2 regions of the Ruminiclostridium josui JCM 17888 genome follow, and region 1 is predicted to be linked to the other one. Evidence: riboswitches for the same ligand, from Rfam matches in the RefSeq annotation. Region 1 holds a riboswitch; the other holds the start of a gene.
The links. Region 1 has a riboswitch for cyclic di-AMP ahead of dapB (4-hydroxy-tetrahydrodipicolinate reductase). Riboswitches for the same ligand answer to the same signal wherever they lie in the genome.

Region 1 (6,252 bases):
ATTGCATTAAGTTCAGCATGTACGACATAAGGATATTTGGTACAAAGAATATTTCCTTCTCTTTCCCATGGAAATTCATCATCAGAACATCCAAAGGGGAATCCGTTATAACCAACACTTAAAATTCTGTTATTTTTCCCGTCAACAATACAAGAACCAACTGGAGTAGATGGGTCTTTGCTTCTTTTCCCGGATAAAACGGCTATTCCCATAAAATATTCGTCCCAGCTAATATAGTCAGTTCTTTTACTCATGATAAATATCTCCTTTGGCTTATTTTATATTATTTAATTATATAATAATTGTTAACTGAAAGATAAGATAGATTAATTTATACCTGTAATATGAACAAAGTATGTTTTGTATGCATTGTTTGTCCATGGGGTAAACCATGAATCTTCAGTATGTTCTGCTATGACAGGCTCATACCTTTCTTTTCCACTATTATAAACCATTCCTACAATAATGGCTGCATGTGAAATGAATGATTTATTCTTCCAGTGATACTGTATAATATCGCCGGGAACTATATATTTACCTATTGATGCAGTATATTGATTATCTCCCACAATTACTTTCTGAGTAGCTTTTGGACCAAATTCATTATTTTTAAAATTACCTAACAGGGTGCTGTTAAGTCCTCTGGCAGTACTCCAGGTCCAAGAATAATCATCATTTGGGGTTGCCAGAGCTCCTTTTTTGCTATAATACCATTGGAAGGCTCCGGTCTTGTCATTGACAGCACCCCCGGCTCTTAAACATTGGGAAACAAAATTAGTGCAGTCACCGCCTTTCCACTTTTCATCACCGAAATTGATGTATTCCTTTGAGTAATTGTTCCAATGATTGTATGCCCAATTGTAGACTTTATCTCTATTATATTCATCATTATTCACACTGGAAGTGCACATGTATGATGTTTTCCATTGGGTATTGTATGGTACTAATCTTGAAGATTTGCTATTATATGCTTTTTTCAATGCTTTTTCTGCCTCAGATTTTAGTGTAAGAATTTGATTATATAAGTCAGAGAGGTTATCTCTGGTTAGTTTGTCGGAATTGCCTTTTTTTGTTTGAAATTTATCTTGTGTGATTTTCCAAACACCGTTGTCAAATGATAATGTTATTAAATGTACTTCTGATTTTAGGCCTTTTATTGGTTTACCGGAAGGATTTGCAGCATTCCAGTAAATATCTGCTGTCAAGGTTGCCTTAATGCATGCACAATTATCAACAAAAAGAGTTTTATCTATTTTAACCTTAGGATTAACCTTTTCTATTATGTAATCGTTGGAAGCATAAGCAATTATATAATCCTCTAACAGCTGCTTTTTTATAAATAACAAATTTCTTTGAGTGGCTTCGGTTTTATTTGAAAAATATATGTCTATCTCATCAACATTGTGAGACACGACAGATTTAATTTTGGCACAAAGGAATTCTGTTGTTACTTGCACTGCAAGATTATAATTTATCGGTTTAGCCTGTAGACTGACAGGACATAGGATAATGAGGCAAGATAAAAATAAAGTTATAACTTTTTTTATAAAATTAAACATAATATCACCCAAAGTCATTGTCCCCAAATAAAATAATGTTATTCTACATGTATAAATACTGCTAATTTGGAAAATAATCCATATTAGGTTAATTTAATTAATAAGGAGTTCGCATATATGACTGAAAAAGACCAAAAAAAGTCCACAGATATTTGGATGCTCAAGGTGTTAACTATAGCTTTGGTATTGATAAGTACTTTACTAGCTTTTTTCTGTATCAGAGTAAACAATGTAGTAAATCAGTACAAAGAAAAATATAATAATGAATGTGTTCAATCCATGCTTATTATGAAATCAAATCAAGAATTAACAGCAAACACAAATAATTATAAATCTCAAAGTGATGAACTCAGTAAACTTAACAACGACCTAAAGAAACAAAATGAAGAGATTAAAAAACAGCTTGAAGAGCTGAAAAAACAAAATCAGCAATTGGAAGCTGCAAAAAGGGAATTAGCAGATGATAATCTTCAGCTTCAAAAGTCACTTAAAAAGGCTGCAGCAGTAGGTGTAAAACCTCAATCATACAAGATATTCAGTGGTGACATTCCCGAAAATATCAGTAACAGAAAGTATCTTGGTAAATTTCTCGGTACGGCATACACTCCATGTGCTGAGGAATGCGGCAATAACAAGGGCATAACCAGCTCAGGTAAGCCAATAGTACCTGGTGTATCCATAGCAATAGATAACACACATTGGCCTTATGGAACAATATTCTATATTAAGGGGTTAGGATATACTATTGCTATGGACACGGGAAGCGCAATAAAAGGTAAAAACAGATTTGATTTTGCAGTATTAGATAAGAAGTTTGCATATGAGCTTGGACAGCAATATTATGATGTGTATCTCGTAAAGATAGGAAACGGGAAGATTAGTGAATCTATTATAAACAAATCGGCTTAAACAAAAGAAACTTAATAAAAATTAGGAAATATTGACTTATTTATAAAATTGGTATATACTGAAAATGGATTGAAGTCAAAAAATTAATAATTTATCGCTGAATTATAGCGTTTTAATGCTATAAGCGGGGGAACCATTAAATGGGGTGAATCCTGGGTAACCAGGAAGGGTTAGTCTCTTACAACCCGAATCCGGCAGCTAACTTCGTAAGCGTTGGGGAGAAAGTGAATTTTTACATTTTGTAATTTTCCAACCAATGCTACAGTTTTCTGTAGCATTTTTAAGTTTAATCCTTATTCATTTTCTTCAAACTTTAATTATTGAATTTTAAATCTTACTTTATATTTGAAAGGGGAGGTAACTTATTTGATGAAAGTTTGTATCACAGGCTTGGGTCGCACCGGAAAGGAAATTGCACGGACTATATTATTACAAAATGAAATCCAGCTTGTTTCTGCTGTTTGCAGTCCGAACAGCAAATCTTTAAATAAGGATTTGGGCGAAATTCTTGGAATGAATAAAACTGGAATAACAGTTACGGGATCTGATAAACTTGAGGAAGTAATATTCAGGAACAAACCGGACGTTGTTATTGATTTTTCAAATCCAAAATCAGCATTGAAAAATGCTTTAATATTCTCAAAATACAGGATAAATATTGTAGTAGGAACTACGGGCTTTACAGATTATCAGCTAAAAAAGCTGTATGTAATTTGCAGAAAATTCAAAAACGGCATTGTTTATGCACCAAACATAACTATGGGTGTAAATGTATTGATGCTGCTGTCGAATCTTACAGCAAGCATACTAAGTAATTATGATTTTCAGATTACAGAGATGCATCATAAAAACAAATTGGATTCACCATCTGGAACAGCGAAAAAAATAGCTGGAGAAATACAGAGTGGTCTTCTAAACAAGGGAGTTGTAGTTTCCCATAAGGACATACCTATAAATTCAGTAAGGGCCGGAGGAGTAATAGGTAGGCATGAAGTAATGATTGTAGGTCAGGAAGACAAAATAGAAATTAGTCATGAGTCATTTTCAAGAAAAGTATTTGCACAGGGAGCCATAAGTGCAGCGAAATTTATTCATAAAAAATCAGGGTACTACGAAATGAAAGATGTACTAGATTTAGAAAAAGTATTAAAAACTTATATTGAAAATAACAACAAATGGTCGTCAAAGCGCCACAACAAATATAATGCCAAACCGGCTTCAAACTAAAAATAAGAACCCTGCTACTGCTGGGTTCTTGTTTTTTTGGCTCTAAACATAAACTTTATTATATTGTTTATTATTAGAATAAGTTCAATGACTACAAGAATACCTACGATTATCACCAAATCCCTGTTTTCTGTGACAATATCTTTTATTTTTGTTTTGTAATCCTCAGGGGCTGATACAGTCTTGTCCGAATATAAATTAACTTCTATTACAGTATTATCATTAAGTGTGTATTTTAGGACACCTGCAATAGTTTCGGTATTAATCGGAAGATGCAACTTTTCATTTTGTATAAAGCTTATATCTTTAATAAAGCTGTCTCCAACCGGATAGGTGTAATAAACATCTATTTTACTTATCAAATCAATCTTAATGTTATCCACTTCTATACTTCTTTGGGGGATATTTTTTGGAACTAGTACTCCCGTATAAAACTTGGAAAACCCGTAATCAAAAAGTTTTGTAGTCTCGGAAAAAGCATTTTCTTTACTGGTGTTGAATACTACAGCAATAAGTCGTTTATCATTTTGAGAAGCAGTAGTAACCACAGAAAAACTCTGAGGGTTTGTATTTGTACCTAATTTTCCGCCATCAACACCTTTATAACTCCAAAAAAGGGTATTTTGGTTTGTTAAAATGGAAGAATTGTTCCCATTAAGCCAGCCAAAACCTTTAGCACCAAATATCATATTAAATGTATTATTTGATATTGCTGCTTTTATAAGTAAAGCAATATCATTGGCAGAAGTATATTGCTCTTTATCAAAAAGACCTGTTGGATTTACAAAATATGTATCTTTTAAAGATAACTCTTTAGCTTTTGTGTTCATATAGTTGACAAATTTTTGGATATCACCATCACCTACATATTCGGCAAGGGCTACAGCTGCGTCATTTCCCTGTGAAAGAATTACGGCATAAAGTAAATCCTCAACAGTATACTGATTTCCTACCACAAGATTGAGCCCATTATAGCTGGCGGCATTTTTACTGATTGTAACCTTTGCATTTAAATCTGTTTTTTCAATGGTAACAAGAGCAGTCATAAGTTTACACATAACCGAAGGTGATAAATGCTTATAAGCATTTTTTTCAAAAAGAACTTGTCCCCTTACGGTATCCATTAGGACTACAGAGCTGGAAGTTAGGCCTTCAGCTGGCGCCCATGCAAAAACCGGAATACAATTCAATATTAGAATTAGTGCCACTATAACTGAAATTATTTTTTTGCCCATAAACTTCACCTGCCGAAAGTAATTATTTCATTTGTTAGTATAGTATATATGATAGAACATAGGGACTCAATTAACAAGGTAAAAATCAATAAACTAAGGTTAAAAATTGGTTACAGATTTGACAATAAATATCAAAGTTACTTAACCCATATAAATAATGCATATAAGTAACCATAAAATAAAATAATACATATAAACTTAAACTAAACCTAGGCAAAATTTATGTAAAAGGAGCTTTAAATTGGGATTTGTAAAGAAATTAAGTAAATACATTATATATGACCAAAAAAGTATAAAACATGACTTTGAACTAGAGGAAACAAAATCGGTTGACTGTAACAAGGCAAAAAATGCTGCCTCTATGGACACCTTTGATAGTAAAGAGTTCAAGAATTATTTTGATGAATGCCCTGTTAACGATGAATATCTTGAAGAGCACATATCAGATGAAATAGAAAATAATAAAAGCATGATGAAAAAAATATATAATATTCCTGAAAACAGTGATGTTGTGTACAGAGAGTTCAATATAACAGTCCAAGATGAGAATTATCAAGCTTTTATAGTATTCATCGACGGAATGACTGACAGCAGTATTATAAGTAATAATATCCTTCAGCCATTAATGATTTTATCAAATATAGATATTAAGCAAGAGGTAAAGGATGTAGGAGAGTTTATCTTCAATAGACTGATACCTTTTAATCAGGTAAAAAAAGCCAAAGATTTTAAAGATGTTGTAAGTAATATCAATTTTGGCGGTTGCGCTGTATTTATTGATGGGTTGGAATACGCATATACAGCCGATACTAAAAAATGGGAACACAGGAATGTGGGCGAGCCCAATTCTGAAACTGTAATAAGAGGTCCTCAGGAGGCTTTTAACGAGCAAATAAGAGCAAATACAGCCCTTTTAAGGAAAATTTTAAAGGACAAAGACTTGACTATCAAGGGCCTTACTATAGGTAAGAGAAGTAATACTCCTTGTGCTGTTATGTATATTCGTGATATTGCAAATGAATCCCTTGTACGTGAGGTGCTAAAGCGGGTCAAAAGTATAAAGGTTGATTATATATTTGATTCTGGAGAATTAGAGCAACTATTGGAAGACAGCACTTTCCTAACAGCACCACAGATATTAGCAACGGAAAGACCTGATACTGTTGCAAGGATGCTAGCCCAAGGCAACATAGCTGTTGTATTGGATGGTAGTCCATATGTACTTGTTATGCCTGCAACAATAACAGAATACTTAAGCACTCCTGAAGATTTAAACATAAGATTTCCATATGTTAATTTTGTACGTATGATAAGAATAATAG
Region 2 (6,252 bases), 3.4 Mb from region 1:
AAATCCTGCTTTTTATAGTTTTCGTACATATTGACTGAACATCCTCTAGAGATATCTCCTGTTTATCTCCAATAAAATTCACTATTTTGTCAATTTCGTTCAGCAGTTCTGTCATGGAATATTCGCTGTTCTCAACTATATAAGATGCTGCAATAGAATCTATTGTTTTTTTATGGCTTTTAAAGACCTTTGCAACCCATTTTACAAGGTCAGCAGGTTTTTGATAAGCAAACTCTACAACAAGTCCTTTTTTCTTAACAGCATTTACCAGCTTTATCCTCTTGTCTACTTCTTGTTCCACAAATATGAGGCATGTATAAGGAGGCATATTTTCAATATAGTCTGCAAGTTTATTATTTTCTGATTTCTTGTCAGAACTATCGCCTCCGCCTTTTTTGGACTTGAAAAAGCCGGAATTTCTTGAAATAACAATCTTTTTATCACTGAAAACAGGCATTGTTTCACAGTTTTCAATAAGAGTTTCCGTATCTTTTTTTCCTTCAAGATATATATAATTTAATTCCTTGGTTTCTTCATTAACAATCAGGTCAGCTATAGTATTCATATAATATTTTATAAGATAATCTTCCTGACCATAAAAGAGGTATACATTTCGCAGTTTATTATCCTTTAATTCTTTTTTTAAAATATCAAAACTCATATTTTCCCTCTTTTTAATATATTTTATGGCATCATTAAGCTAATGTTAAACCCGTTCCCATAGCTAGTTGCGATAACTGCTCCGTTTTCGTCTGTCCTAAAAAGTTTTGCTCCATTTTTTTCAAGTATATCAATAACAAATTGGCTTGGATGTCCAAAATTATTTCTTCCTACTGAAACAACTCCATATTTTGGTTTGACCGCCATTATGTAATCATTACTAGAAGAACCTGGAGAACCATGATGTCCTACTTTTATTATGTCCGCTTTTAAATCCAGACCTTGTTTTAACATTCTTTCCTCTGAAGGAATTCCACTGTCACCTGTAAGCAAAACTTTTACATTCTTATAAACTAATTTTAGCACTAATGAGCTTTCATTCAAATCCTCTTGGGCAAGAGTGTCTAATTTATAAGGCAGCGGGTTTAATACTTCAAATACCGTTTCCTTATCAAGATTAATTATATCTCCTTGCTTACACTTAAGTACTGGAATATTTTTTTCTTTACATATTTTTTTTATCTTCTCAAATCCCCGTCCATCAGTTTCAGGTACTATAACTGTCCCCACAGACAGCTCCCTAAGCACTGCCTCAAGCCCCTCGGTATGGTCAGAGTGTCCGTGGGAAGCAATGACAATATCAACCCTTTTCGTCCCTCTGTCAAGAATATATGGTACCATAACTGACTCACCTATATCAAACTTAGATTTCGAGTTTGCTTCACGCCCTCCTCCATCAATTAATATTTTTTTACCATGAGCTGTTCTTATATATGTGCTGTCACCTTGACCAACATCTAAAAATGTTATTTCAAGGGGTTTAGGTAATAATGCTCTACCTCCGAATAAAATAATTATCAGCATAATTATTGCTATTTTAAGGTGTTTTGTGTATTTTTTGGCTTTAAAATAATTCCTGGCTTTAAATATGTAAATTATAAGCAAATAGTAAAATAGAACCATTCCCAGTGATGGTGTAGGCAATTTTAACAACGCAAATGGTATTTTAGAAGTAACTTCAGTGACAAATAATATGAAGGATAGAAATGTGTTGTTAATATATCCGATAATAACCGCAAGATATATATTAAGTAAACCTGCGAAAACCATAATAAAGCCTATTATTGTTACAAATTCAACCAAGGGCACAACTAGAATGTTAGAAATAATAGAAAATGTTGAAAAGTTGTTAAAATAATATAATGTAATTGGTATAACTCCTAACTGGGCTGCAATTGTTGCTGCAAGAGTATCTGAAATTATATTTGGAATGTATTTACACTCTGTAAAGGATTTAATCTGGGGATAGAACATAACAAGTGATAGTGTTGCACCAAATGAAAGCTGAAATCCTATATCAAATAGTGTATATGGATTAATTATCAGTAAAATAAGTGCCGAGGCTGAAATACTTGTATATATTTCCGGTTCCCGCATTATAATTCTGCCTGCCAATATAATTATTCCCATAATAACCGCCCTGACTACCGAAGCTGAAAAACCCGTCACAAATACAAATAATACAAGTACAAAAATAGTAATTATGTTTGCTTTAAAACTGCTTAATCTCAGCTTTTTAAAAATAAAAGTAAATGGAAGAATTATAAATGCTACATTCATTCCTGACGCTACCATGATGTGAGTAAGTCCGGCTTTACTGAATGCTGTAAAGGCATTTTCATCCAAGCCGTCCTTATACCCGATGAGCATACCCTCCAACAGTCCTGCTTGGTTTTTATCCAGAGAATAACTGATTATGTCTAGAACTTTATTTTTTATTGCATATCCTATTCTATGTAAGTAGCCTCCGCCCTTTTGACCAGTAACCTGAATATCTGATGTACCCTGTAAATATATTCGTCCTGAAATTCCTATAGATGCCAGATACCTTCTATAGTCAAAACCTCCAGGATTGGTTGCAGGCTTTGGTTTTTCAACAACTCCCGTAAAGCCAATTTTCGTTCTGTATCCAATTTTTATATTAAAATTGTTTACATAAACCATTATCTTATTTTTTACCTTGAATGTCTTATTTTTATAAATTACGGATTCCGTTTGCAAAATAAAATTTGACTTTCCATCTTCCGAATTCTGTACTTCGCTATCAATAAAACCTCTTACTTCTATGGGATTATCATAATATGAATTAAAGCTTCCGGTATATCGATATTCTGCATTATAGAAAAGCATTCCACCCATAATAAAAAAAGAAAGGGAGATAAAAATTACGTTTTTTAAATTGCCAAGTTTTTTAAAAAAACAGATTATAGATAACAGCATGATTGAAGAAATTAAAAGAAATGGGTTCAATCCGATACTGCTAACGAGAAGTATCCCCAAAGTAAAGGACACAGTAAATAGACAGAGCGGTCTTTTGATATTCAATACAACCTCCATATTAAATTATATAGAATTAGTAATTAGAAATTTTTAAAAATAAAAAGAAACGTTAAGAATTAAAAGTTGATATAGACCACAAAAACGTCTTATAAAAGACGTTTTTGTGGTCTATGATAAGATTTAAATCACTCTTTTTGCACCAATAAAAGTTCCCCGATATTCAGATAAACTCTGAATAAGCACTTTTCCATTGGAAGTTGATGCATGAATAAATTGGTTATTACCTAAGTAAATACCTACATGGTCTATATCGCCAGTCGATTTTCTGGAAGAAGCATCAAAGAACAATAAATCACCAGCTCTTAAAGCTGTCTTAGAAACTTTTGTACCATTTGAGTACATACTTGATGCTGAACTGTTAAGGCTAATACCAAAATTCTTGTATACGTAGCCAACATAGCCAGAGCAATCAAAGCCGCTTGGGCTCTTCCCACCATAAACATACTTTACACCAATAAACTTTTTTGCATATGCAATTATCCTGCCAACTAGAGAATCATCCTCATCGCTGACAATAGTTGCAGCTTCCGTAGAACGGGAAGTTTTTGTTGAATTCGCTGCTGAAGAAACAAATTCTTTTGAAACGTATCCAACCTTTGAACCTACTTTAACCTTGTGCCATCCAGTAAGTGTATCCAGTATTTGTACTTCTGTTCCTTTTTTTAGAGAACTAATTACTTTACTACTTGTACTGGCACTTTCTCTGAAATTGACACCATTAGCATTAATACTTCCTTTTGTGGTTACAACTTTTATGTAGTCATCAATTACCCAACCAGTCTTTCCATCAAAAGAAATCTTGTACCAACCGCTAGACTTATCAAGCACTGAAACTCTCTTATTAGAAAGTTTAGTGATGATACTTGCAGAAGTATTGGGCTCTTTTCTTACATTGACGTTAGTACCGCTAATCTGGGCTGACTGCGAAGCAGCCATAGCAGCAGAACATACCAACACAAGCGAAAAGGCAAAAATACAACCGACAAGTACCTTGGTAATCTTACCTGTCATTGGCCCCTCCTATAGTAGCGCTTCCGAAGTTAGCTGACGGGCTCGGGCAATAGGACCTCCCTACCATTCAATAAAATAAAGAATGGATTAACCCCAAATCTTGGTTCCTCCGTACCTCTTTCGAGGATTCAGCTTGTTAATTTCGTTATTATTATATTTAATTTATTACAGTTTGTCAAACTTTCAGTAATATTACAGCAATTTTTTGGTAATATTTTTGTAATATTAATGATTTTTTACACTTTCTTCCACATGATCAGGGCATGATCAGTTATTTTGTGTAAATCATAAGTTGAGTCAAATTCATATTCGGAATAACCACATTTCTCCCAAAATTTTACACCAGACATATTATTTTTGCTTACCGAAAGGCAAATAGTATTTACATTGTATGAATTCTTAAAATAATTCTCCAGAGTACTAACAACTTTTTTACCATAACCTTTAGATTGGTAGGGCAAATCAATAGCTATTGAATTTATCCAAAGTATATTTTCCTCTACATTTAAAGCACCTTTAACCAGACCTATAGATTTGCTGCTACATAAAGAATCCTTCTTTTCAAGGAAAATATCTAAAAAGAACACATTATTTTGAGATATAAACTTAAAAAGCTGACTGGAAAATACATCAAAGCTTATAAAATTATTAACTCCCGTTGCATATTTGAAACTATCTGTATTTTTGTATATTGAATATATATTTTCAATACTTTCATATTTAATATTTTTTATACGCAAATCATCACACAATATATCTATCTTTAGCATATTACCATATCCTTACTAAGCAAAAGGTACTGTATATTGAATTATACCAAACAATTCAGCATAAAGACCAATTTAAAATAGGAAATATTTGACATCTGTTACAAATAACTATATTTTAATTATATAAGCACATAAACATTTTACAAAAGACAGAGAGGATTAAAAAATGAGTAAGACATTTAACCCGCAACTATTTGAATGTTCATTCATAACTCTTAAATTGTTATTGGAAGTGTTTAAAAAAAATTTGATAGATATAACTGATTTCAAGAGCAATTCTGAGCTTAAAATCAGTTATATCCAAAGTAACCTTAAGCATATACAATCTGAAAGAAGATCATCAATTGAGTGTGTAATTCATGAATGTATGGAAATTAATCGTAGTTACTAATTTAAACTGTAAAATTGCAAAATTAAGTCATCTAATCTTTCACTAATCCTAAGAATGTCGTGTTCTGCCCATGGTTCGTTGTCCAACAAATCATAGAGCTGCTGCTTAAGACACTCGACTTCTTTGTTAAGTGTATAAATGTTTGTTTGCATTATGTAACCCCACTTCTTTTCTTTGGTAAAATACATAATTATTTTACCATTATTTTGTATTCTAGTAAATACATATCCTAAAATTTGTAAGTTCACATTCGTTGATTTTTTTGCAAAAAACAGTTTACTTTTTAAACTTTCAGTAGTATATTAAAATAAAATAGTTTGAAATTCAAATTAAGTGAGGAATGTGAATCATGAACCCAGAAACAGAAAATAGTTTACTTATTGTGGATGAACTATTTAGGAAACTTTTTGATAAGTACAATAAACTTGAAAGTAAGAAATTTTTTAGCAAAACACTTGATGATCTTACTGTTATTGAAATCAATACAATAGTTGTTATAGGCCACGGTGAAGAAGATAAGAAAATGTCCGAGATTGCCAATACTCTAGGGGTAACCTTTGGAACTCCAACTGTAACTGTTGACAGACTTATAAAAAAAGGTTATGTCATAAGAAGGCGTGATAATGAAGACAGAAGACGAGTTTTTATTTCTCTTTCTGAAACCGGGAAGGATGTTTTTAAATCAATCACTACAATTAGGAATATACTTGCTGAAAAAATATACGGTATCCTTAGTGAAGACGACAGAAAAGCACTGATTAATATACTTTCATCACTTAATTCACACTTTGATGATATTTTTTCTTTTAAAAGTAAGTAGTTTTTTTGTCGAAATGCTTTGAATTTCAAATTATTTAAAATTACAACATTCGAGGTGGTGAAGTAAAAATAAAACAAACATCTATCCAGAGAAACAAGGAGGTAAAAATGATGCAAACATTAAAAAAGTACAAGAAATTTGCCGTGATCATCGCAGTTATACTAATTCCATTGGTCTACAGTTTCTTCTATCTTGATGCT

Region 2: another riboswitch for cyclic di-AMP. It lies ahead of K412_RS0100425 (C40 family peptidase); the one in region 1 lies ahead of dapB (4-hydroxy-tetrahydrodipicolinate reductase).

Annotation. Positions count from the first base shown of each region.
Region 1 is NZ_JAGE01000001.1:3,460,132-3,466,383, forward strand. Features, by position in the region: gene K412_RS0115635 (deoxycytidylate deaminase) at 1-254, opposite strand, end outside; gene K412_RS0115640 (amidase domain-containing protein) at 327-1,559, opposite strand; gene K412_RS0115645 (3D domain-containing protein) at 1,677-2,468, shown strand; cyclic di-AMP (ydaO/yuaA leader) riboswitch at 2,554-2,696, shown strand; gene dapB (4-hydroxy-tetrahydrodipicolinate reductase) at 2,838-3,695, shown strand; gene K412_RS0115655 (D-alanyl-D-alanine carboxypeptidase family protein) at 3,710-4,930, opposite strand; gene K412_RS0115660 (spore germination protein) at 5,172-6,252, shown strand, end outside.
Region 2 is NZ_JAGE01000001.1:86,255-92,506, forward strand. Features, by position in the region: gene holA (DNA polymerase III subunit delta) at 1-661, opposite strand, end outside; gene K412_RS0100420 (DNA internalization-related competence protein ComEC/Rec2) at 685-3,045, opposite strand; gene K412_RS0100425 (C40 family peptidase) at 3,181-4,071, opposite strand; cyclic di-AMP (ydaO/yuaA leader) riboswitch at 4,076-4,215, opposite strand; gene K412_RS0100430 (GNAT family N-acetyltransferase) at 4,308-4,841, opposite strand; gene K412_RS0100435 (hypothetical protein) at 5,008-5,232, shown strand; gene K412_RS0100440 (aspartyl-phosphate phosphatase Spo0E family protein) at 5,229-5,384, opposite strand; gene K412_RS0100445 (MarR family winged helix-turn-helix transcriptional regulator) at 5,582-6,052, shown strand; gene K412_RS0100450 (YhgE/Pip domain-containing protein) at 6,160-6,252, shown strand, end outside.